3 regions of the Variovorax sp. J2P1-31 genome follow, and region 3 is predicted to be linked to each of the others. Evidence: riboswitches for the same ligand, from Rfam matches in the RefSeq annotation. Region 3 holds a riboswitch; each other region holds the start of a gene.
What was found. A riboswitch is a leader RNA that binds a small molecule or an ion and turns the genes downstream of it on or off. The one in region 3 is predicted to bind glycine.

Region 1: it holds a riboswitch for glycine, as region 3 does, so the genes downstream of both, gcvT (glycine cleavage system aminomethyltransferase GcvT) here and QTI20_RS16555 (D-amino acid dehydrogenase) in region 3, are expected to answer to the same signal.
Region 2: it holds a riboswitch for glycine, as region 3 does, so the genes downstream of both, QTI20_RS24630 (FAD-dependent oxidoreductase) here and QTI20_RS16555 (D-amino acid dehydrogenase) in region 3, are expected to answer to the same signal.

The regions. Positions count from the first base shown of each region.
Region 1 is NZ_JASZYA010000001.1:2,363,766-2,371,668, forward strand. Features, by position in the region: gene mog (molybdopterin adenylyltransferase) at 1-67, shown strand, start outside; gene QTI20_RS10980 (TRAP transporter substrate-binding protein) at 210-1,181, shown strand; gene QTI20_RS10985 (TRAP transporter small permease) at 1,267-1,761, shown strand; gene QTI20_RS10990 (TRAP transporter large permease) at 1,758-3,035, shown strand; gene QTI20_RS10995 (AraC family transcriptional regulator) at 3,023-3,820, opposite strand; gene QTI20_RS11000 (MFS transporter) at 3,916-5,109, shown strand; gene QTI20_RS11005 (hypothetical protein) at 5,194-5,697, shown strand; glycine riboswitch at 5,737-5,813, shown strand; glycine riboswitch at 5,834-5,946, shown strand; gene gcvT (glycine cleavage system aminomethyltransferase GcvT) at 5,994-7,160, shown strand; gene gcvH (glycine cleavage system protein GcvH) at 7,224-7,595, shown strand; gene gcvP (aminomethyl-transferring glycine dehydrogenase) at 7,770-7,903, shown strand, end outside.
Region 2 is NZ_JASZYA010000003.1:1,013,431-1,021,333, reverse strand. Features, by position in the region: gene QTI20_RS24640 (PhaM family polyhydroxyalkanoate granule multifunctional regulatory protein) at 1-425, shown strand, start outside; gene QTI20_RS24635 (FIST signal transduction protein) at 468-1,733, shown strand; gene QTI20_RS24630 (FAD-dependent oxidoreductase) at 1,753-2,976, opposite strand; glycine riboswitch at 3,054-3,161, opposite strand; gene QTI20_RS24625 (helix-turn-helix domain-containing protein) at 3,358-4,092, opposite strand; gene QTI20_RS24620 (hypothetical protein) at 4,193-5,035, shown strand; gene QTI20_RS24615 (MFS transporter) at 5,032-6,963, shown strand; gene QTI20_RS24610 (phosphatase PAP2 family protein) at 6,963-7,607, shown strand; gene QTI20_RS24605 (hypothetical protein) at 7,753-7,903, shown strand, end outside.
Region 3 is NZ_JASZYA010000002.1:1,161,726-1,169,628, forward strand. Features, by position in the region: gene QTI20_RS16530 (DUF6351 family protein) at 1-360, shown strand, start outside; gene QTI20_RS16535 (Crp/Fnr family transcriptional regulator) at 447-1,127, shown strand; gene QTI20_RS16540 (LysR family transcriptional regulator) at 1,144-2,046, opposite strand; gene QTI20_RS16545 (L-serine ammonia-lyase) at 2,170-3,558, shown strand; gene QTI20_RS16550 (HU family DNA-binding protein) at 3,945-4,478, shown strand; glycine riboswitch at 4,674-4,783, shown strand; gene QTI20_RS16555 (D-amino acid dehydrogenase) at 4,838-6,154, shown strand; gene QTI20_RS16560 (MFS transporter) at 6,298-7,635, shown strand; gene QTI20_RS16565 (FAD-binding oxidoreductase) at 7,646-7,903, shown strand, end outside.

The DNA.
Region 1 (7,903 bases), on a different contig from region 3:
AACCGACGACACGGTGTGCAAGGCCTTCCGGCCCAAATCGGCGATCCGGCCCACGCGCGCGGCCTGAACTGTCTCCAAGGCGCCTGCAAAGGTGTCTTCTCCCCGTACAAATCCCGACGCTGCAGTGCAGCAGCGTGGGGCATAGTCGTCGACTGCCTGCATACCGGGGAAAGCCCGTCCTGCAGTCTTTCAATCACAGGAGACACCGCATGAAGTTGACCCGTCTGGCCGCCGGCCTGGTTCTGGGAATGGGCATGGCCTGCGCCGCATTCGCGCAGACCACGATGAAGATCAGCATCTCGACGGCACAGAACTCGCACCAGGGCGTGGCGATCGACACCTTTGCCAAGGAAGTCGCGGCCCGCACCAACGGCCGCTACAAGGTCGAGACCTTCTACAACGGCGCGCTCGGCGGCGAGCGCGAGTCGATCGAGGCGGTGCAGCTGGGCACGCAGGAACTGGCCTTCTCGTCGACCGGCCCGGTGCCCAACTTCGTGCCCGAGACCAAGATCCTCGACGTGCCCTTCCTGTTCCGCGACAAGGCGCATGCGCGCGCGGTGCTCGACGGCCCGATCGGCCAGGACCTGCTCGGCAAGTTCGACGCCAAGGGCTTCAAGGCGCTGGCCTGGGCCGAGAACGGCTTCCGCCACATGACCAACAGCAAGCGCGACGTGAAGGCGCCCGAGGACCTCAAGGGCCTGAAGATGCGCACCATGGAGAACCCGGTGCACATCGCGGCCTACAAGGGCCTGGGCATCATCACCACGCCGATGGCCTTCCCCGAGGTCTTCACCGCGCTCCAGCAGGGCACGGTCGACGGCCAGGAGAACCCGCTGCCGGTGATCATGTCGGCCAAGTTCTCGCAGGTGCAGAAGCACCTGACGCTGACCGGCCATGTCTACTCGCCCTGCATCTTCGTGATGAACAAGGCCGCCTTCGACAAGCTCGGCGCCGCCGACAAGACCGCCTTCCTCGAAGCCGCCAAGGTGGCGGTCAAGGCCAACCGCGACCGCGTCGACCAGGACGACGCCAACGGCGTGAAGGAACTCCGCGCCCAGGGCATGACCGTGATCGACAACATCGACAAGGCCAAGTTCGTGGCGATGCTGGCGCCGGTCAATGCCGACTTCGAGAAGCAGTTCGGCAAGGCCAACCTCGACAAGATCCGCGACGTCAAGTAAGGCTCGGGCCGCCGTCCCTTCGCGGGACGGTTCGGGGCCCGCCGCGCAACCGGCGGGCTTTTTTGTTTTCTCGAACGGCTTTGAGATGAAAGAAAAATTCCTTGGATTGGAGCGCTGGACGACGACGGCGTCGATGGTGCTCGCCTGCCTGATGCTGGTGGTCGCCTCGGCCCTGGGCGTGTTCCAGATCGTCACGCGCTTCGTGCTCGAACAACCCGCCGAATGGAGCGAGATCCTGATCCGGGTGAGCCTGATCTGGATGGTCTTCCTCGGCATCCCCATGGCCTTCCGCCAGGGCGCGATGGTCAGCGTGGACGTGCTCTACCGCTGGAGCCCGCCGCGCTTTCGGCGCGTGCTCGACGCGGTCGTGAGCCTCGCGGCCCTGACGTTGATGCTGGTGATCCTCTGGTACGGCTGGGACTACGCGATGCGCGGCCGGGTGCAGTCCATGGCCGGGCTCGAGAGCCTGTCGATGGTCTGGGCCTACCTCGCGCTGCCGGTGGGCGCCGTCTTCTCCCTGTTCGGCATCGCCGGCAATTTCCTCGACCCGAAGCGGCTCGAGCTGGAGACTGCGCAATGACGCCGGTGATGGTCGCAACGATGGTGCTGTGTTTCGCACTGTCGGTCTCGGTGGCGGTGTCCATCGGCCTGGCCTCGGTGCTGGGCATCCAGGTGACGGGCGCCAACATGCTGATCTCCGCCAAGGAGATCTTCAACTCGATCAACAAGTTTCCGCTGGCGGCGATCCCCTTCTTCATCCTCGCGGGCAACCTGATGGAGACCGGCGGCATCTCGCGCCGGCTGGTGGAGTTCGCCAAGAGCATCGTGGGCGGCGTGCAGGGCGGCCTGCCGATGACCTGCGTGCTGACCTGCATGATCTTCGCGGCGGTCTCGGGCTCGTCGGTGGCGACCACCTTCGCGATCGGCGCCATCCTGATCCCCGCACTGATCAAGCACGGCTACCCGACCTCCTACGCCGCGGCGCTGCAGGCCACCAGCGCGGAGCTGGGCGTGATCATCCCGCCCTCGATCCCGATGATCCTGTACGGCGTGAGCGCCGAAGTCTCGATCGGCGAACTGTTCATCGCGGGCTTCGGCCCGGGCATCCTGATCAGCCTCGCGCTCATGCTCTTCGTCTGGATCTACTGCAAGTGGAAGGGCTGGGGCAAGAACGACGGCGAGGGCCGCATGGCCTTCGGGCCCGCGCTGTGGCAGGCCGGCTGGGCGCTGCTGATGCCGGTCATCATTTTGGGCGGCATCTACGGCGGCGTGTTCACGCCGACCGAAGCCTCGGCCGTGGCCGTGCTCTATGCGCTGATCGTGGGCATGGTGATCTACCGCGAGATCAAGATCACCGACCTGTACGTGATCCTGCGCAAGTCGGTGCTGTCGTCGGCGGTGATCATGTTCATCATCGCCAACGCCGGCCTGTTCGCCTTCCTGATCACGCGCGCCGGCGTGCCCGACGCCATCGGCCACTGGCTGCAGGAGGTGCTCCAGTCGCCGGCGATGTTCCTGCTGGGCGTGAACGCGGCGCTGTTCATCATCGGCATGTTCATCGAGACCAGCGCGGCCATCATCGTGCTGGCACCGATCCTGGCGCCGGTGGCGGTGCACTTCGGCATCGACCCGGTGCACTTCGGGCTGATCATGGTCGTCAACCTGGCGCTGGGCATGATCACGCCGCCCTTCGGCGTGAACCTGTTCGCGGCCTGCACGGTGGCGCGCATCTCGCTGGACCGCATCGTGAAGCACCTGATCCCCTTCGTGCTCGTGATCCTGGCCTGCCTGATGGTGATCACCTACGTGCCCTGGGTCTCGCTGGCCCTGCGCGACCTGGTCTACGCCAGGTAGTCGCGGCGCAGGTACACGCTCGGCGGCACGCCGAGCGTGCGCCGGAACATCGCGGTGAAGGCGCTCGGGCTCTCGTAGCCGTGGGCCAGCGCCACCGCCAGGATGGACGCCCCGCCCGCCAGCTTCGGCAGGCTCAGCAGCAGCCGCGCCTGCCGGCACCAGGCACCGAAGTTCATGCCGGTCTCGCGCTGGAACAGCCGGGCCAGCGTGCGCGGGTTCATGTGCAGGCGCAGCGCCCAGTCGTCGAGCGTGGCCGGCAGCGCGGGGTCGCGCACCAGTTCCTCGCACAGCGCGGCCAGGCGCGCATGGCGCGGCATGGGCACGTGCAGCGACAAGGCGGGCGCGGCCTCGATCTCGTCGAGCATCAACTCCATCACCCGCTCGTCGCGCCCGCCCGGCGCATAGTCCAGCGGCAGCGCGGCGGCCGTGACGATCAATGCGCGCAGCAGTTCGCCGACCTCGATCACGCGGCAGCGGCGGCCCAGGTCCGCGCGCATGCCGGGCTCGACGAAGACCGTGCGCATGCGCACCTCGCCCGCCATCCGGATCTGGTGTTCCATGCCGCCCGGCACCCACACGCCGCGCCCGGTCGGCACCACCCAGCTGCCGGCCGCGGCGCTCACCAGCATCACGCCCGAGATGGCGTGGATCAGCTGTCCGCGCCGGTGCGTGTGCGGCGGGATGAAGGCGTCGCCCTCGGGGTCGGTGGCCAGCACCGCGACGGCGCGCGGGGTCGACTCGCCTTCTTCGGGGCGCAGGTTGAGCGGCGGGATCGGTTTGTCCATTTCGCGACGATTCTTGCCGATTCGTAGCGAGATCATCTTTCCATCGCTTCCTACGATGCCTTTTTCCCTCTGGCACACATGAAAGAAGCGATCGAATGAACAAGCGCCGACTCGGGCTGCTCACCGGCACCCATGCCGTCAATGACCTCTACCAGGGCCTCGTGCCCGCGCTGCTGCCCTTCATGGTGCTGGAGCGCGGCTACAGCTACACGGCCGTGAGCGGCCTGATGCTCGCGGCCACCGGCCTGTCGAGCGTGGTGCAGCCGCTGTTCGGTCTCTATGCCGACCGCCACCCGCGCAGCTGGCTGGTGCCGGTCGGCTTCCTGGTGGCGGCGCTGGGCGTGGTGCTGGCGGGCTTGAGCCAGAGCTACCTGCTGACCTGGATCGCCATGGTGCTGTGCGGACTGGGCATTGCGGCCTACCATCCGCCGGCCACCGTGGCCGCGCGCGCGGCCGGCGGCGCTTCGCAGAAGGCGATGAGCGTGTTCTCGGTGGGCGGCACCATCGGCGCTTCCTTCGCGCCGGTGCTCGCCGCCACCGTGATCGGCGGCGGGGGCCTGTCGCGCAGCTACCTGCTCGGGCTGCCCGCGCTGGCGATGGGCATCGTGTGGATGGTCGCCAACGCCGGCCGCGGTGCCGCGTCCGCGGCCAAGGCGGCGGCCGCGCGCCAGGCCGGCAGCCATCTGCTGAAGCCGAACAACGACTGGCGCGCCTTCAGCCTGCTGGTGGCCACCATCGTGGGCTGGTCGATCCCCTATGTCACGGTGCTGTCGATGCTGTCGCTGCGCATCACGCGCGACCTGCACGGCACCAGCTTCCAGGGCGCGGCCGCCCTGACCGGCTTCACGGCCGCGGGCGCGGTGGGCGTGCTGCTGGGCGGCTGGCTCGGCGACCGCATCGACCGCATCGGCCGCATGGGCACCATCCGCACCGGCTACCTGCTGGCGCTGCCCTCGCTTGCCGGCCTGGTGCTGGCACCGACGGCCGGCTGGGCCCTGGCCTGCACCGCGCTGCTGGGCATGAGCATGTTCCTGCCCTTCGCGGCGCAGGTCACGCTGGCGCAGGACTACCTGCCGCGCAACCCGGCCACGGCCAGCGGCATCACGCTGGGGCTGGCGCTGTCGGTGGGCGGGCTGGTGTCGCCGCTGTTCGGCCTGCTGTCGGATGCGCGTGGCCTCGGCGTCACGCTGACCGCGGTGCTGTGCGTGCTCTGCGTCGCGACCGTGCTGGCCCTGCGCATGCGCAACCGGACGCCGCAGCCGGTCGCGCCCGAAGCCGCCGCGGCCTGAGGCGACGGGGCCGCGGGACATTCACGAGGATGTCACCGCGGCGGGCGATGCTGCGCTCCCTGCTCTCCCGAGGCCGTGGCTGCCATGTTTCCCACCAAGACCGACAAGGCGCGCGACGAACTGCATGGCGGGCGGCGCACCCTGAGCCAGCGCGAGCGCGCGCTGCTGCTGATGGCCGACGGCCGGCGCACGCTGAGCGACTTCAGCCCGCTGTTCAGCAACCGCGACGAGGCCGCGCAGGCGATCGAGGCGCTGGTGCAGAGGGGCTACCTGCAGGCGCCGGAGGCGCCACCCGTGGCGGTGCAGCTGCCGCCGGCCAGCGCGGCCGACACCTTCGACGGCAAGCGATCGCTGGCCACCACGCGCATGTTCCTGTTCGACATCTGCGAACGCATGTTCGTGCGCCGCGACCCGGCGCTCGCGCAGCAGATCCGCGACGCGCTGCGCGAGGCCCGCGACCGCGAATCCATGCTGGCGATCGCCGCGCTGATGCTGGCCGAGGTCGAGAAGAGCGCCGGGCCGGAGCGCGCCGCGTCGCTGCGCGAGCGCATCGACCGCTTGCTGCCGCTCACCGACATCGTTCACTGACACGCCGCCCTGCCCCCGGCGATCCACTACACTCGCGGGGTCAGGAGAGAGCCCCGCGCGACGGGGCCGCCGAAGGCGCAGGGGGTTTCCCCGAACGCTCAGGCAAAAGGACTGACGAGGCGCCGGTGACCACCGGCGTTTCCTTGCTGGAGAGAGGCCGCCGTACCGGAAACGATGCAGCGGCCCACCGAAGGAGCAAACCCCGATCGTGGGGCGAATCTCTCAGGTAAAGCGGACAGCAGGGGTGGCCCGTGGCGTTGCAGCCATGGATTTCGACTGCCCCTTTAGAGTGCCCCGTGGCTGCTTCCTCCGACATCCAGCTTCTCAAGACACCCCTGTACGACCTGCACGTCGAACTCGGCGCCCGCATGGTGCCCTTCGCCGGCTATTCGATGCCGGTGCAGTACCCGGCCGGCCTGATGGCCGAACACAAACACACGCGCACCGCCGCCGGCCTGTTCGACATCTCGCACATGGGCCAGCTGCGCCTGGTCGGCCCCGACGCCGCGGCCGCCTTCGAGACTTTGATGCCGGTCGACGTGATCGACCTGGCGCCCGGCAAGCAGCGCTACGGCCTGCTGCTCGACGACGCGGGCGGCATCCTCGACGACCTGATGTTCTTCAACGAAGGCCACGATTCGCTCTTCGTGATCGTCAACGGCGCCTGCAAGGTGGCCGACATCGCCCACATCCGGCAGCGGATCGGCGCGCGCTGCGCGGTGCAGCCCCTGCCCGACCACGCGCTGCTCGCGTTGCAGGGCCCGCAGGCCGCGGCCACGCTGGCGCGGCTGTCGCCGGGCATCGAGCGCTTCGTGTTCATGACCGGCGGCGCGGTGCGGATCGGCGGCATCGCGGCCTTCGTCACGCGCAGCGGCTACACCGGCGAAGACGGCTTCGAGATCTCGGTGGCCGCGAAAGACGCCGACGCCCTGGCCCGGCTGCTGCTGGCCCAGCCCGAGGTCCAGCCCATCGGCCTGGGCGCGCGCAACTCGCTGCGGCTCGAGGCCGGCCTGTGCCTCTACGGCAACGACATCGACACCACGACCACCCCGGTCGAGGCCTCGCTCCACTGGGCGATCCAGAAGGTGCGCCGCGCGGGCGGTGCGCGCGCGGGCGGCTTCCCGGGTGCCGACCGGATCCTGGCCCAGCTCGCCGCCGCCACGACCGGCGCGGCCGGCCACACCGACCACCACACCCTGACGCGCAAGCGCGTGGGCCTGGTCGCGCTGGAACGCATCCCGGTGCGCGACGGCACGCTGCTGCAGTCTTTCGAAGGCCACGACATCGGCAGCGTCACCAGCGGCCTGCTCGGCCCCTCGGCCGACCGCTGCATCGCCATGGGCTACGTGGCCACGGCCTTCGCCGAGCCCGGCACGCGCATCCAGGCCATCGTGCGCGGCAAGCCGGTGCCGATGGAAGTCTCGACCCTGCCTTTCGTTCCGACCCGTTACTACCGCGGCTGAAGCCCGCGGAGCCGGCTAGGCTCTGCACCCCTGAACATTTTTTCCACGAGGAGTCTTTTCACCATGAGCATCAAGTACACCAAGGACCACGAATGGGTCGCGGCCGAGGGCGATGCCGCCACCGTCGGCATCACCGTGCACGCGCAGGACGCGCTGGGCGACGTGGTCTTCGTCGACCTGCCCGAAGTCGGCAAGACCTTCGCGCAGGGCGAGGTCGCCGGCGTCGTCGAGTCGGTCAAGGCCGCGGCCGACGTGTTCATGCCCGTGTCGGGCGAGATCACCGAAGTCAACGAAGCGCTGCGCGCCGACCCCTCGCTGGCCAACAGCGACCCGCTGGCCAGCGGCTGGTTCTTCAAGGTCAAGCTCAGCGAGCCGGCGCAGCTCGATGCGCTGCTGGAAGCGGCCGACTACGACAAGTTCGCCGCGGAATCCTGATGCGCCGCTGAAAGCGGACATCCGGACGCAGAGGACGCAAAGATTGCGCAGAGGACGCAGAAAAATCTGAACAGAAATTTGGTATTTCTTTTTGCGCCCTCTGCGAAACCTCCGCGTCCTCTGCGTCCTGTACCCGTACCCGTACCCGTCCCCTCCCGTCTTCCTCCCACCGCCATGCCCTCCACCGCCTTCCCCACCCTGCGCGAACTCGATACCGCCGACGAGTTCATCGCCCGCCACATCGGCATCGAGCCCGCGGACGAGGCGCGCATGCTGCCGGTCATCGGCTCGGCCACGCGGCAGGAGCT
Region 2 (7,903 bases), on a different contig from region 3:
TGCAGAAGATGACTTTGTCGACGCTGCGGGGCATGAACGTGCAGATGGAAGACCTGGCCAAGGTCTTCACCCGGCCGGCGGCGGCACCGGCCGAGGCGCCCGTCGCGTCGCCGTCCCCCGCGCCCGCGCCCGCGCCTGAACCGGCGCCCGCACCCGCCGCCGAGGCCGCTGGCGAGAAGGCGGCCGCGGCACCGGGCGTGGTCGATCCGCTGCAGTGGTGGAACGCGCTGACCCAGCAGTTCCAGCAGATCGCCAGCACCGCGATGCAGGAGGCGGCCCACGCCAAGATGCCGGGCGCGACACCGGCACAGCCCTCCAAGGCCAAGCCGGCCGCCAGCAAGAAGCCCGCTCGCAAGACCGCCCCGCGCAAGGCGGCGGCCGCCAAGCCTCCCGCCGCGGCCGCGCCCCGGCGCGCGCGCGGCTGAGCCCTTTTCTTTTTTCTCCCACCAGGACCCCGGACCGCGCGCATGAAGCTTTTCCCCACCGGCCACGCCACCCATCCGCAATGGCGGATGGCGGCGGGCCTCGCGCTCGCGCAGCTGCGCGCGCAGATGGCGCTGCCCGACTACGCCGCCGCCCCCACGCTGGGCCTGCTCTACATCACCGACCACTACGCGGCCGAGGCGCAGGACATCCTCGACCACCTCGGGGCCGAACTGCCCGAGATCACCGACTGGTCGGGCACCGTGGGCTTCGGCGTCGCGGCCAACAACGCCGAGTACTTCGACGAGCCGGCGCTGAGCGTGATGCTGTGCGCGCTGCCCAGCGACCAGTACCGCGTGTTCTCCGGCGTGGCGCCGCTGGGCAGCTCCGAGATGAGCGGCTTCGAGGCGCACACGGCGCTGGTGCATGCCGACCCGGGCACGCCGGAACTGGCCGAGCTGGTCGGCGAGATGGCCGGGCGCACCGACACCGGCTACCTGTTCGGCGGCCTGTCGTCCGGGCGCCGCGGCGCGCTGCAGTTCGCGCTGGGCGGCAACGGCAACATCCGCGGCCACGGCGCCGCGCGCGGCGTGTTCTCGGGCGGCATGTCCGGCGTGGTGTTCGGCGAGGGCGTGCGGCTGGTGTCGCGCGTCACGCAGGGCTGCGAGCCGGTGTCCCGCGAGCGCGAGATCACCGAGGCCGACGGCAACCTGCTGCTGCAGTTGGACGGCGAGCCCGCGCTCGACGTGCTGCTGGCCGACCTGCAGATCTCGCTCGATGCGCCGCAGGAGGCGATCGAGGTGGTGCGCGCCACGCTGGTCGGCCTGGTCGACGCCGGCAGCGACGGCATCCGCCGCACCGGCGACCTGGGGGCCGACGTGCTGGTGCGCCACATCATCGGCCTCGACCCGACGCGCCGCGGCATCGCGATCGCCGACACGGCCGAGGCCGGCATGCGCATGAGCTTCTGCCGGCGCAGCCCCCAGGCCGCGCGCGCCGACCTGATGCGCATCTGCGCCGAGATCCGCGAGGAGCTCGAGCCCGAGGAGCAGACGCTGGCCACGGCCCGCGCCGTCGCGGCCGGCGAGGCCGAGGCCGCGCCGCATCCGGCGCGCCGCATCGCGGGCGCGGTGTACGTGAGCTGTTCGGGGCGCGGCGGCGCGCATTTCGGCGCGCCGGGCGCCGAGATGCAGATCGTGCGCCATGCGCTGGGCGACGTGCCGCTGACCGGCTTCTTCGCGGCCGGCGAGATCGCCCGCCACCATGTGTACGGCTACACCGGCGTGCTGACGGTGTTCGTCACCGACTGAGCCCGCCGCCCGGGCTTCTTCAGCCCTTGGCGAAGGCGAATTCCACCTCGGGCGAGAGCCCGCTCACGATGCGTGCGATCGACTTGCCCGCGCCGCAGGTGTTGACCCAGCCCTGCGCACCGGGCGCCGCGTTGAGGAACAGGTTGCGCAGCGGCGTGCGGCCGATCAGCGGCATGCCGCTGGCGCTGCGCGCGTGCAGCGTGCTGGAGAACTCGGCGCGCGACGGGTCGACCACGCCCGGCAGCAGCGTCTCGACCCGCGCCAGCATGCGCGCGAAATGCGTGGAGTCGGGCAGGTCCTGTGCGTCGGTGGCCAGGCGCACCGTGCAGCACACACGCAGGCGCTCGCCCTCGGGCGTCTCGATGCGCCGGATGCGCAGGCGCTCGTGGCGGTCGTTGAGCATCACCTGCGGCGCGCCCGCCATGTCCTGGATCGGCAGCACGATGCTGTACTCGCGCATGCGGCGCATCGGCATCGCGATGCCCAGCGCCTGCGCGTGCGGCACGCTGCCGGTGCCCAGCGCCAGCACATAGGCGTCGGCGCGCAGCATGCTGCGCTCGCCGTCGAGGTTGGCGAGCTCCACATGGTCGATGCGGCCGTCGCGCGCATGCAGCTTGACCACCGAGTGGTTCATCAGGAAGCGCACGCCGGCGGCGCGGCACATGAAGGCCAGGCTGGCCGCGAAGGCCGCGGGGTCGCGCGAGGTGTCCTCGGGCGTGAAGGCGGCGCCGGCGAGCTGGCCGTGCAGGTGCTGCAGCGAGGGTTCGATGCCGATGGCCTGTTCGGGCGACAGCAGCTGCAGCGAGCAGCCCAGCGCCTGCAGCCGGCGCACGCTGTGCGTGAAGGCCTCGAAGGCCTTGGCATCGGTGTAGACGCGCATCCATCCGGCGCTGCGCAGGTCCTGCGAGACGCCGGCTTCCTTGCGCAGTTCGTGCACCGTCTCCCGGCTGTAGGTGGCCAGGCGCACCATGTGTTCCAGGCGCGTGGCCGGCCGCTGGCGCACGCCCGTCAGGTAGCCGGACACGCGGTGCAGCCGGCGGCGCAGTCCGTCGATCGCGGTGCGGCACAGGCTGCGCGCGGGCGGGGGCGCCAGCGGCGGGCGCGAGGGCGCGCTCGCCATGCCCCGAGCCTTGGCGGCGGGCGCCGCATGGCGGTCGATCACCGTGACCTCGTGGCCCAGCTGCTGGAGGTAGTAAGCCGAGGCGACGCCGAGAAGACCGCCGCCCAGAACGATCACGCGCATGGTCCGGTTCCTTGTGGGAAGGCACAAACGGCGGACCGGCGCACGCTGTCGTGCACGCCCGGCCCGGGGTTCAGGTTGCCGCTCCCTCTGTCCTGGGTACCTGAGAGATTCGCCCGTTGCGCCCTGCAACGGGTTTGCTCCTTCGGTGCATCGCGCGGGGGCGATGGCTCTTCAGACGGCGAATCGAAACGAGGCAGTCGTCGAACCGGCAGGGCGGTTCACCTCGGCGTTCATGGGAGTTTGCGCGTGCGGTGGGGCCCGTGGGCCCTCTTTTCTGCAGAAATAGGAGTTTACCCGTCTTGACAAATTCAATAAATATGTAATCGATACTCATCAAGATATGCGGGTGAATATGCGGCATCGGCGCCACAGACCCGTTTTTCAGTTCCGGCGCAGGCGGGTGAAGGCCTCGAATTCCCAGTTGCGCATGCCCAGCAGCAGCGTATAGCCCTCCCGGTCGTCGGGCGACAGCTTCTGGTCGGTCTGGTGCTGCTGCGCGAAATCCTGCGCCACGCGCTGCAGCCGTTCGAGGAAGGAGGGCGCCAGCGCCCGGCTGATCGAGCCGTGCACCAGCAGCAGCCCCTCGGCCGGCCCGTCGAAGCCGCCGCTGTAATAGTCGAGCACCACGTTGTCGCGGAAGAAGTTCATCACCGGTCCGTGCGGGCGCCAGCGGAAGGTCTTGGCCAGCTTGAGCCGGTAGCGGTTGAGCGGCCGCAGCTCGATGATGCCGATGCGGTCGAGCTGGGCGAAGCAGGCGATGCACTCGGCCTCGCTCAGGCGGTAGGCGCCGACGATCTGCTCCAGCGTCCACTGGCTCAGCACGCTGATCGCGACCAGGATCAGCTTCTTGTCGCGCACCACGGCCTTTTCCTGCTCGAGCGTGAGTTCGCGCAGCAGCGGCTGGGCGTCGGCCACGCGGCGCGCGAGCTCGGCGAAATCCATCTTGAGCGCGCGGCAGATCGCGTCGACCCGGCTCAGCGGCATGTCGGACTTGGCCAGCATGCGCTTGACGCTGGACTCCGCCATGCCCAGCGACCGGGCCAGGTCGGCATAGGTCATGCGGGCGTTCTTGAGTTCGTTCTTCAGGGCCTGAACCAGATCGACGGTGGTGCTCATGGGCAGTAGGGTATTGCAAGACGATACCGATCGGATGCGATCGGCGGACCGTATCGATTTTCGATGCCAATGCACGGGTGCGGGCGCCTAGATTCGCGCCATGAACCGAACGCCTCCCCGTTTCCCGGCCACGCTCGACCCCCGCGAGCGCGTACTTCTGGCCGCCCTGCTGCTCGGCGTGCTCGCCGCCTGCCTGGGCCCCGCGCTGCCCGATCCGATGGCCGGCACCGGCTTTGCCGACGGCCGCGGTTGGCGGGGCCTGCCCCATGCGATGGACGTGCTGAGCAACCTGCCGTTCGCGGTGCTGGGCGTCTGGGGGCTGCTCCGGCTGCGCCGCCTCGACGGGGCGTCGGCCGGCACGGCCGCGGTGCGGCGCTGTGCCAGGCTTTTCTTTGTTGGCCTGGTCTTGACCGCGTTCGGCTCGGCCTTCTACCACCTGCATCCCGATGCGCTGCGGCTGACGGCCGACCGCCTGGGCATGGCCGTCGCCTTCGCCGGCATGGTCGGGCTGGCGGTCAGCGAGCGCATCGGCCGCCGGGTCGCCTGGCCGGTGGCCTGCGGCATGCTGGTGGCAGGGCTGCTGGCGCTGGCGGCCTGCCACCTGCGCGGCAACGTGCTGCCCTGGGCCGTGCTGCAGTTCGGCGGGATGGCGCTGGTGCTCGGCCTGGCGCTGCTGCGGCCGGTGCCGGGCGCGCTCGGCCTGAAGCTCGGCGCGGTCATCTGCTGCTACGGCGTGGCCAAGCTGCTGGAGCTGGGCGATGACGCGATCTACCAGGCGACCGGGCAGCTGGTGTCGGGCCACAGCCTCAAGCATCTGGCCGCGGCCTGCGCAGGCTGGCCCGCATTGCAGATGCTGCGGGCCCTTCGGCCGCCGGCCCCTGCGGCACAATCCACGCGCAGCCGCCTCGCCGGCCTAAGGGGCCCCAACGGGACATTCGAATGACAACATCCGCCATGGCATCCGATGCCCACGCCAACCAGTTCGCCCTGCTGAAGCAGCGGCGTTTCGCGCCCTTCTTCTGGACGCAGTTCGCGGGCGCGGCCAACGACAACCTGTTCAAGTTCGCCTTCACCGTGATGGTGACCTACCAGCTGCAGGTCAGCTGGATGCCGCCCGCCATGGCGGGCCTGGTGATCGGGGCGCTGTTCATCCTGCCCTTCCTGCTGTTCTCGGCCACGGCCGGCCAGCTCACCGACAAGTACGACAAGACCACGATCATCCGTTTCGTGAAGAACCTCGAGATCGCGATCATGGTGCTCGCGGCCTGGGGCTTCTTCCGCGCCGATCCGGTGGTGCTGCTGGCCTGCGTGTTCCTCATGGGCCTGCACTCCACGCTGTTCGGGCCGGTCAAGTTCGCCTACCTGCCGCAGGTGCTGGCGGCGCGCGAACTCACCGGCGGCAACGGCATGGTCGAGATGGGCACCTTCGTCGCCATCCTGCTGGGCCAGGTGGCGGGCGGCCTGCTGGTGGCGCTGCCCCAGATCGGCCACACGAGCGTGGCCGTGGCCTGCGTGCTGCTGGCGCTGGTCGGCCGTGGCGTCGCGCAGGCCATTCCGAGGGCGCCGGCCACCGACCCGCAGCTGGTCGTCAACTGGAACCCCATCAGCGAGACCTGGCGCAACCTCAAGCTCGCGCGCGGCAACATCGTGGTGTTCCGCTCGCTGCTGGGCATCTCGTGGATGTGGTTCTTCGGCGCGGTCTTCCTGAGCCAGTTCCCCAGCTTCGCCAAGGAGGTGCTGCACGGCAACGAGCAGGTCGCCTCGCTGCTGCTGGTGGTGTTCTCGGTCGGCATCGGCATCGGCTCGCTGCTGTGCGAGACGCTGAGCCGGCGCCAGGTCGAGATCGGCCTGGTGCCGCTGGGCGCGATCGGCATGAGCGTCTTCGCGATCGACCTGTACTTCGCCTCGCGCGGCCTGCCGGCCGGGCCCGAGATGGGGCTGGGCGCCTTCCTCGCGCAGTCGGCGCACTGGCGCGTGATGGCCGACCTCGGCCTGCTGTCGCTGTTCGCCGGGCTCTACAGCGTGCCGATGTATGCGCTGATCCAGCTGCGCAGCCAGCCCACGCACCGCGCGCGCATCATCGCGGCCAACAACATCCTCAATGCGCTGTTCATGATCGCGAGCTCGGTCATCGCCGGTGCCTTGCTCGGGGCCGGCTTCACCATCCCGCAGATCTTCCTGTTCACCGGCATCGCCAACGCGCTGGTGGCCTTCTACATCTTCCTGTTGGTGCCCGAGTACCTGCTGCGCTTCGTGGCCTGGGTGCTGTCGCGCTTCGTCTACCGCTTCAAGATCGAAGGCGACGAGCACATCCCGACCGAGGGCCCGGCCGTGCTGGTGTGCAACCACGTGAGCTTCATCGACGCGGTGCTGCTGATGGCGGCCAGCCCGCGGCCGATCCGTTTCATCATGGACCACCGGATCTTCCGCGTGCCGGTGCTGGGCTGGCTGTTCCGGCTGGCCAAGGCGATCCCGATCGCGTCGCAGAAGGACGACCCCGCGGCCTACGAGCGCGCGTTCGCGCAGGCCGTCGAGGTGCTGCGCGAAGGCGACCTGCTGGCCATCTTCCCCGAGGGCGCGATCACCAGCGACGGCGCCCTGCAGCCCTTCAAGGGCGGCGTCATGAAGATCCTCGCCGGCGCGCGCGCCGCAGGCGTCGAGCCGCCGGTGATCCCGATGGCGCTGACCAACCTCTGGGGTTCCTTCTTCAGCCGCGTCGAGGTGCGCGAGGGCAAGAACGTGGCGATGGTGCAGCCCTTCCGCCGCGGTCTGTTCAGCCGGGTCGGTCTGCACGTGGGCGCGGTGGTGGCGGCGGCGGAAGCGACGCCCGAACTGCTCCAGTCGCGCGTGAGCGGGCTGCTTTCGGCCTGATGGCGGGGCTGCTCGACACCGTTCCCGCGGACGCCTGGCACGCCTTCACCTGGCTGGGCGACAGCGCGCTGATGCTGCCGCTGTCGCTGCTGATCGCGCTGGGCCTGCTGTTGTCGCGCGACGGGCGCCGCGCCGCGTTCGCCTGGTGCCTGGCCTTCGGCGCGGGCAGCGGATTGATCCTGCTGAGCAAGCTGGCCTTCCTGGGCTGGGGCATCGGCAGCGCGCGCTGGGACTTCACCGGCTTCAGCGGCCATACGGCGATCGGCACCAGCGTGTGGTCGGCGCTGCTGTGGCTGGCCTGCGCGCGCGGCTCGGCGCGCGCCCGTGCGCTCGCGCTGGGCGCCGGCTGGTGCCTGGGCGCGGCCATCGGCGTGTCGCGGCTGGCCCTGCATGCGCACTCGGTGTCCGAGGTGGCGGCGGGCCTGCTGCTGGGCATGGCGGTCAGCCTCGGCTTCGTGGGGCTGGCGCGCCGCCACGCGCCGCCGCGGCTGCCCTGGGTCGCCTGGCTGGGCGGGCTGCTGCTGCCCCTGCTGTTCCTGTCGCCGGGCCGGCCGGCGCCGACACAGGGCCTGCTCGAAACCATGGCCGTCCGGCTTGCGGGCATCGAGCGGCCCTTCACGCGCAGCGATCTCCAGGCGCTCTGAGCCGGCGGTATTTCACGAAAAGTATCGAATATCGGTACTCCCGGCCTCCTGGCGGGGAACCGGTGCATCGATTCGCCCCTCCATGGGCGGTGCCCGGCCATCATTCGGGCTCCTTTTCCTTCCTCTTCGTTTTCGAAAGTCACTCATGAACAAACAACGGGTCCTGAGCTGGATGAGCGCCGGCGCGATCGTCGTGTCGCTGCTCGCTCCCCTGTCGGTGCATGCGCAGAGCGAAACCTCGGCAGCACTGTCCCTGATGCCCGTGGCCTCGGTGGTGGGCGCCGCCTCGGCCGCCG
Region 3 (7,903 bases):
GATGCGGTGGACTTCTGCATCGCGACGGCCGGGACCACCGATGCCGAACTGGTGGACGTGGGCTTCGGCAGCGCGGCCTGCGCGGTCAAGCCCTATGAATCGCCGCGCATCGTGTCGGGCGGGCCGCTGTCGGAGGACGTGTTCAAGTGCCAGCTCAAGCCGCTGGACTTCGCGTCCGCCGACTACGGCAGCGCCCCCTTCACGTCCGGGCAGCAGGCGCGGCTGCGTGCGGTGTTCACCGATGGCGTGTGCGACTGGAGCAAGCCAGGCGTGGGCCAGGTCGCCTGGGCGCCCACCAGCTTCCGCGCCGGACCGGGCGGGCAGCCCTTGCCCGCGGTGCCGGTCTCGACATCGTTCTGAGTCGGCGGGCACCGGGCCGCGGTCCGGTGCTCTACATTCAGCCGATCGCGGCCCGCCGCCCACCCTACGTCGAACACGCTCTTCCCATGCCCCCTCCACGGGAACTCCGTCCCTTCTTCGAACGCTGCATCTGGCCGCGCGCGCTGACCCACGCGGAGTGCACCCGGGCCTTCGACGCGCTCTACGTCAAGCAGCACGAGGCGCATGCCTCGGTGTGCCAGCGCGACGAGATCGCCGACAGCTGGATCGGCGTGCTCGAAGGCTTCCTGCGCGTGCAGGACACCACCGCCGACGGCCGGCTGGTGATGTTCACCGGCGTGGCGGCCGGCGGCTGGATCGGGGAGGGCTCGCTGCTCAAGCCCGAGCACCGCAAGTACGAGATCATGGCCACGCGCCCGACGGTCACGGTGCACCTGCCGCGGGGCACCTTCTCCTGGCTGCTCGAGCGCAGCATCCCCTTCAACCACTTCATGCTCTCGCACCTCAACGAGCGGCTGGGCCAGTTCATCGCGATGGTGAAGTTCGACCGCCTGCTCGAACCCACGGCGCGCGTGGCGCGCGGCATCTCCAGCCTGTTCCATCCGGTGCTCTACCCCAACACCGACTCGACCCTGCACATCAACCAGGAGGAGATCGGCCTGCTGGTGGGCGTCTCGCGCCAGCGCGTGAACACCGCGCTCAACGAGCTCGCATCGGCGGGGCTGATCCAGCGCGGCTACGGCTACATCACCGTGACCGACCGGCAGGCGCTGGCCCGCTACCCCTGAGCCTTCCGGCGCGCGCTCAAGCTCGCAGCGACTTCGCCGTGCGCAGCAGCTGTTCGACGAACACGCGGATCGCCGGGTGGGTGCGCTCGCCCTGGCGGAAGGCCGCCGAGATGTGGCGGTGGACCCGGGGGCGAAGCGGCACCGCGGCGAAGCTGCCGCGCATCTGGCCCAGGCGCAGGCCGGGAATGATGGAGACGGCGCAGCCCGAACTCACCATGGCCGCGATGATCTCGGAGCCCAGGCACTCGGCGCTCACGCGCGGCGCGTAGCCCGCGCGCCGGCACAGGCCCAGCACGAACTCGCCGTACACGCTGCTGGCCGAATCGAGCGCCCATTCCTCGTCCTTGAGTTCGGCCAGCCCCAGCGTCTTCTTGCGCGCCAGCCGGTGCCCGGTGGCCAGGATGACGTGCAGCTCGTCGTCGATCAGCGGCACATGCTTCACCGTCTGGCCGCCGCGGGCCGGGCGCCCGCCGAGGTCGTCGACGATCGCGATGTCGGTGCTCCACGAGCCCAGCGCCGCCAGCCCTTCGGCGGGTTCCATCTCGACCAGCGTGACCTGCAGCCGCGGGTAGGCCGCGCGCAGCGCCTGGATCACGGGCGGCAGCAGCGCGGCCGCGGCGGTGGCGAAGGCAGCGACGCGCAAGGTGCCCGCGATCTCCTCGCGGATCTGCGCGAGCTCCGACTTCGCCTCGTCCAGCACGGTGAGCACGCGTTCGACATGGCCCACCAGCACCTCGCCCGCATGCGTGAGCTTCACGCCCCGGCCGCGCCGCTCGGTCAGCGGCACGCCGACCTCGGCTTCGAGCTGGGCGAGCTGCTGCGAGACCGCCGACGGCGTCAGGCACAGCACGTCGGCCACCGCCGTCATGGTCTGGCGGTTCGAGAGTTCCCGCAGCGCCCTGAGTCGTGCGAAGTCCATGGCAGGCCCGTCAATGTTAAGAATTGCTTGAATATATCCAAAGAAATGATCAATGGTATTGATCGGACGGAAGGCCTAGCATCGCCGCGTTCACCGTCCCTCCACCCCTGAACGGATCCCACTGTGGCAGTCAGCGTTTTCGACCTCTTCAAGATCGGCATCGGGCCCTCGAGCTCGCACACGGTGGGCCCGATGCGGGCCGCGCGCCTGTTCACGAAGGCGTTGGAAGACGCAGGCCTGCTGGGCGCCGTGCAGCGCGTCGTGTCGGAGATGTTCGGCTCGCTGGGGGCGACGGGCAAGGGCCATGGCACCGACGTCGCCGTGCTGCTGGGCCTGGCCGGCCAAGAGCCCGACAGCGTCGACGTGGATGCCGTGCCCGCGCTGCTGGCCGACATCCGCGCGCGCCGGTCGCTGCCACTGGCGGGCGTCCATGCGATCGCGCTCGACGAGAAGACCGACCTGCTGCTCTACGGCCTCAAGGCGCTGCCCTTCCATCCCAACGGCATGCGCTTCACGGCCCTCGACGGCGCGGGGCAGCCGCTGCTGGAGAAGACCTACTACTCGGTGGGTGGCGGCTTCGTCGTCAGCGAGACCGTGGCCGTCGACGGGTCGCGGCAGAAGGCGATCGCGCCGGACACCGAGATCCTCGAATGGCCTTTCCACAGCGGGGCCGACCTGCTGCGGCTGACCGCGCAGCACGCCTGCAGCATCGGCGACGTCATGCGACGCAACGAGCGCCATTGGCGCAGCGATGAAGAGACCGAGGCCGGCCTGCTGCGGATCTGGCGGACGATGCAGGCCTGCGTCGAGCGCGGCTGCCGCACCGACGGCGTGCTGCCCGGCCCGTTCCGCGTCCGGCGCCGGGCCGCGGCGCTGGTCCGGCGGCTGGGCGACCCGCGCGGGGCCATGGCCGATCCGCTCACGGTCATCGACTGGGTCAACGTGTTCGCGCTGGCCGTCAACGAGGAGAACGCCGCGGGCGGACGCGTGGTGACCGCGCCCACCAACGGCGCGGCCGGTATCGTGCCCGCGGTGCTGCACTACTACATGCGCTTCGTGCCCGGTGCCAGCGAGCGCGGCGTCGTCGACTTCCTGCTGACCGCCGCGGCCATCGGCCTGCTCTACAAGGAGAACGCCTCGATCTCCGGCGCCGAGGTGGGCTGCCAGGGCGAGGTCGGCGTGGCCTGTTCGATGGCCGCGGCCGGGCTCTGCGCGGTGCTGGGCGGCAGCCCCGCGCAGGTGGAGAACGCGGCCGAGATCGGCATGGAACACCACCTGGGCCTGACCTGCGACCCGGTGGGCGGCCTGGTGCAGATCCCCTGCATCGAGCGCAACGCCGTGGCCTCGGTCAAGGCCATCAACGCGGCGCGCATGGCGCTGTACGGCGACGGCGTGCACCACGTGAGCCTCGACCAGGTGATCAAGACCATGCGCGAGACCGGCGCCGACATGATGACCAAGTACAAGGAAACCTCGCGCGGCGGGCTGGCGGTGAACATCGTGGAGTGCTGAGGCCGAGGCGGTTGCCGCGGTCCCGGGTCGGCTGCATGACCCTGCCGACGCGGCGCCAGGATGGGCTTGGGGAGCGATGAAGCGTGATGTCGACCGTGCCGTTCGCGCGCCATCCGTGGCGCCGGCGCCCGATGCGCATGCGTTGCATCGGCGGCGATGCCACACGGGTGCGATGGACGGGCATGGCCATCCGAGGGTACTTTCCAGAGGGGTCGCCGGGGCATGGGCGGTCTGGAGAGTGCATGAATCCGGGCGAGTTCGAGGGGTGCATGGAAGGCGATTTCCGCAGCACCGCTGCGGCTCCGGCTACACTCCGCGCCGCATTGCAGCCGTATCAGGCCTTGCGGCCGTTGAAAGAAACGGCCAATTCATCTTAGGAAAATTCAGTGAACCGTATCGAACTCGTCGAGAAAATCGCCACCGCCCACAACACCAGCAAGGCCGAAGCGGCCCGTATCCTGGAGACCATCACCGGCGCCATCGTCGCCGCGGTCAAGAAGGGCGACCCGGTCCAGATCGTTGGCTTCGGCACCTTCAAGCAAGTCGCACGCGCTGCACGTTCGGGCTTCAACCCGCAAGCCGGCACGAAGATCAAGATCGCCGCACAAAAGGTGCCGAAGTTCGTTCCGGGCGCTGCCTTCAAGGCCGCCATCGACCCCAAGGCCGCCAAGCGCAAGGCCGACAAGGTCGCCGCCGTGAAGCCGGCCGCCGCACCCAAGAAGGCTGCCGTGGCTGCCAAGCCCGCAGCGAAGCCGGCCGCCAAGCCCGCTGCCGCACCCGTGGCCAAGAAGGCTGCCGCCGCTCCTGCGAAGGCGCCCGCCAAGGCGCCCGTGAAGGCTGCCGCACCCGCCAAGGCGCCGGCCAAGGCCGCTGCGGCTCCCGCCAAGGCACCGGCCAAGAAGGCTGCCGCCAAGAAGTAATTGCTGTTCGCAGCATGATGACGACGGCCCTTCGGGGCCGTTTTCTTTGGGCCCGCCGATCGTGGTGTGAAGCCCGCGCGGTTGCCAGCCGAGGCGCAATGCCCGGATAATCGAGCCATCCAGGAGAAGCGACGGGCCGCGAGGTTCGTTCTACCGAAGGCGCAACCCCGAAACGCTCAGGTCCCGTACTGGATTCATCATCAAACTGGAGAGTGCTGCCGGCGTCATGCCGAGCCGCCGCCGAAGGTGCAAACCGCGTCGCAGGGCGCGGTGAATCTCTCAGGCAAAAGGACAGTGGGGCCGACGACCAATCCTGGTCGCCGGCCCTTTTTCTTTTGCGTTTTGAACTGGAGATGATGATGAAAGTGATCGTGATGGGTGCCGGCGTGATCGGCGTCGCCACCGCCTGGTACCTGCGGCAGGCCGGCCATGACGTGACCGTGCTGGAGCGCAATGCCGGCGCGGCGCGCGAGACCAGCTTCGGCAACGGCGGCCAGATCTCGGTGAGCCATGCCGAGCCCTGGGCCAATCCTTCGGCGCCGTTCAAGCTGCTGAAATGGCTGGGCCGGGAAGATGCGCCGCTGCTGTTCCGGCTGCGCGCCGACCCCGCGCAATGGCTGTGGGGCCTCAAGTTCCTGGGCGAATGCGGCGCGAAGCGCTCGACCCGCAACATGGTGCAGCTGCTCAACCTGGGCACCTACAGCCGCGACAGCCTGCAGCAGCTGCGCCGCGACACCGGCATCGAATACGACCACCTGACGAAGGGCATCCTGCACTTCTATACCAGCCAGAAAGAGTTCGACTTGGCGCTCGAACCCGCGCGCATCATGCGCGAGCTGGGCTGCGAGCGGCAGGTGATCGATGCCGACGAGGTGGTGCGCATCGACCCGGCCATGGCCGCAATCCGCCCGCGGCTGGCCGGCGCCACCTACACCAGCGCCGACGAATCGGGCGACGTGCACAAGTTCACCACCGGCCTGGCGCAGAAGGCGGCCGAGCAGGGCGTGCAGTTCCGTTACGGCGTGCGCATCCAGCGGCTGCGCACCGAGGGCGGCGCGATGCGCGGCGTGGAGATCGCGAGCGAGAGCGGCATGTACGAGGTGGTGCAGGGCGATGCCTATGTGCTCGCGCTGGGCAGCTTCAGTGCGCAGCTCGCGCGCGGCGCGGGCGTGCCGCTCGACATCTACCCGGCCAAGGGCTACTCGGCGACGCTGCCCATCCTCGATGCCGCCAGGGCGCCCAGCGTGAGCCTGACCGACGACGAGCACAAGCTGGTCTTCTCGCGCTTCGGCGACCGGCTGCGCATCGCGGGCACGGCCGAGCTCAACGGCTACGACCTGTCGCTGAACCCGGTGCGCTGCGAGGCCATCGTGCGCCGCACGCTCGATATCTTCCCGGGCGTGAGCCGGCCCGAGCTCGCGAGCTACTGGGCCGGGCTGCGCCCCGCGACGCCGGGCAACGTGCCCTACATCGGCCGCAGCAAGGTGGAGGGCCTGTTCCTCAACACCGGCCACGGCACGCTGGGCTGGACGCACGGCTGCGGCTCGGGCCGCGCGCTGGCCGAGCTGATGTCGGGCCGGCGGCCCGAGGTCGACTTCGCCTTCTGCGGCCCGACCCCGGCACGCACCGTCGTGGCGCCCGTGCTGGCGCCGCAGCGGCGCGGCGGCGCGGCCTGAGCCATCTCGGCGCGAGATGCGTGCTTCGCCAATCGCTATGAATTTTCCGCGTTAACCCGCTGCGGCCGACGGCGGTGCGCGCGCGACCATTCGCGCATCGCCGGGCGTGAGAACATGCCCGGTTGCCACCCGGGACCTTCTCCATGAACACCTCTGCCATGCCGCGCCCCGCCTCGGGCGCCGGCACCTCCCTCGCCGCCGACGCGGTCTACCGAAAAGTCAGCTGGCGGCTGATCCCGCTGCTCTTCGTCTGCTACATCGTCGCCTACCTCGACCGCGTCAACGTCGGCTTCGCCAAGCTGCAGATGCAGGACGCGCTGCAGTTCAGCGAGGCCGTCTACGGCCTGGGCGCGGGCATCTTCTTCGTCGGCTACTTCCTGTTCGAGGTGCCGAGCAACGTGATCCTGCACAAGGTCGGCGCCAAGCGCTGGATCGCGCGGATCATGGTGACCTGGGGCCTGCTGTCGGCCGGCACGATGTTCGTGACCACGCCGATGTCCTTCTACCTGGTCCGCTTCTTCCTCGGCGCGGCCGAAGCCGGCTTCTTCCCCGGCATCATCCTGTACCTCACCTACTGGTACCCGGCCGCGCGCCGCGGCAAGGCGACCTCGCTGTTCCTGGCCGCCATTCCCTTCGCCGGCATCCTGGGCGGCCCGTTCTCGGGCTGGATCCTGCAGAGCATGGCCGGCGTCAACGGCTGGCAGGGCTGGCAGTGGCTGTTCCTGCTGCAGGGCCTGCCGACGGTGGCGATGGGCTTCCTGGTCTGGCGCTACCTCGACGACCGCGTGAAGGACGCGCGCTGGCTCGAACCGGCCGAGCGCGAGCTGATCGCGCGCGACATCGCGGCCGACGGCAGCGGCAAGTCCGAGGCCAAGGTGCTCAGCGTGCTGACCAACGGCCGCGTGTGGCTGCTGGCGCTGGTGTACTTCACCTTCACCGCCGGGCTCTACGGCATCTCCTTCTGGCTGCCCAGCATCATCAAGTCGATCGGCGTGAAGGGCGCGCTGGACATCGGCCTCTTGAGCGCGATCCCCTGGTCCTTCGGCGTGCTCGCGATGTACCTGGTGGCGCGCAGCGCCGACCGCCGGCTCGAGCACCGCTGGCACTCGGCCGTCGCCGCGGTGGTCGGTGCGCTGGGCCTGGTGCTGAGCGTGGCCATGCACGGCAACGCGGTCTGGGCCATGGTCGGCCTGACCATCGCGACCATGGGCATCATGGCCACGCTGCCGGTGTTCTGGGGCCTGCCGACCAGCTTCCTGGGCGGCGCGGCCGCGGCGGCCGGCATCGCCTTCATCAACTCCTTCGGCAACCTCTCGGGCTTTGCCGCGCCCTTCCTGATCGGCGTGATCAAGGACATCACGAAGAGCACCGACTCGGGCCTGCACATGCTGGCCGGCCTGCTGGTGCTCGGCGCCGTGCTGGTGCTCGTGCTGGCCAAGCCCGCGGCGGCCGCTGAGCGACGGACTGCCTCCACTTCTTGACAGGAACCCCATGTCCACCGATGTGAACACCCCGGCGGGCGCGCCGCTGCATGCGCCGCGCCGCTCGCCTTCGCCCGCGCTGGTCGCGCAGCTGCAGGCGCAGTTCGGCGCACGCTTCTCCACCGGCGCTTCGGTGCTGCTGCAGCACGGCAGCGACGAGTCGGCCTACCTGCCGGTGCCGCCCGACGCGGTGGTCTATGTGCAGAGCACAGAGGAGGCCGCCTTCGTGGTGCGCGCCTGCGCGGCCGAACGGGTGCCGCTGATCGCC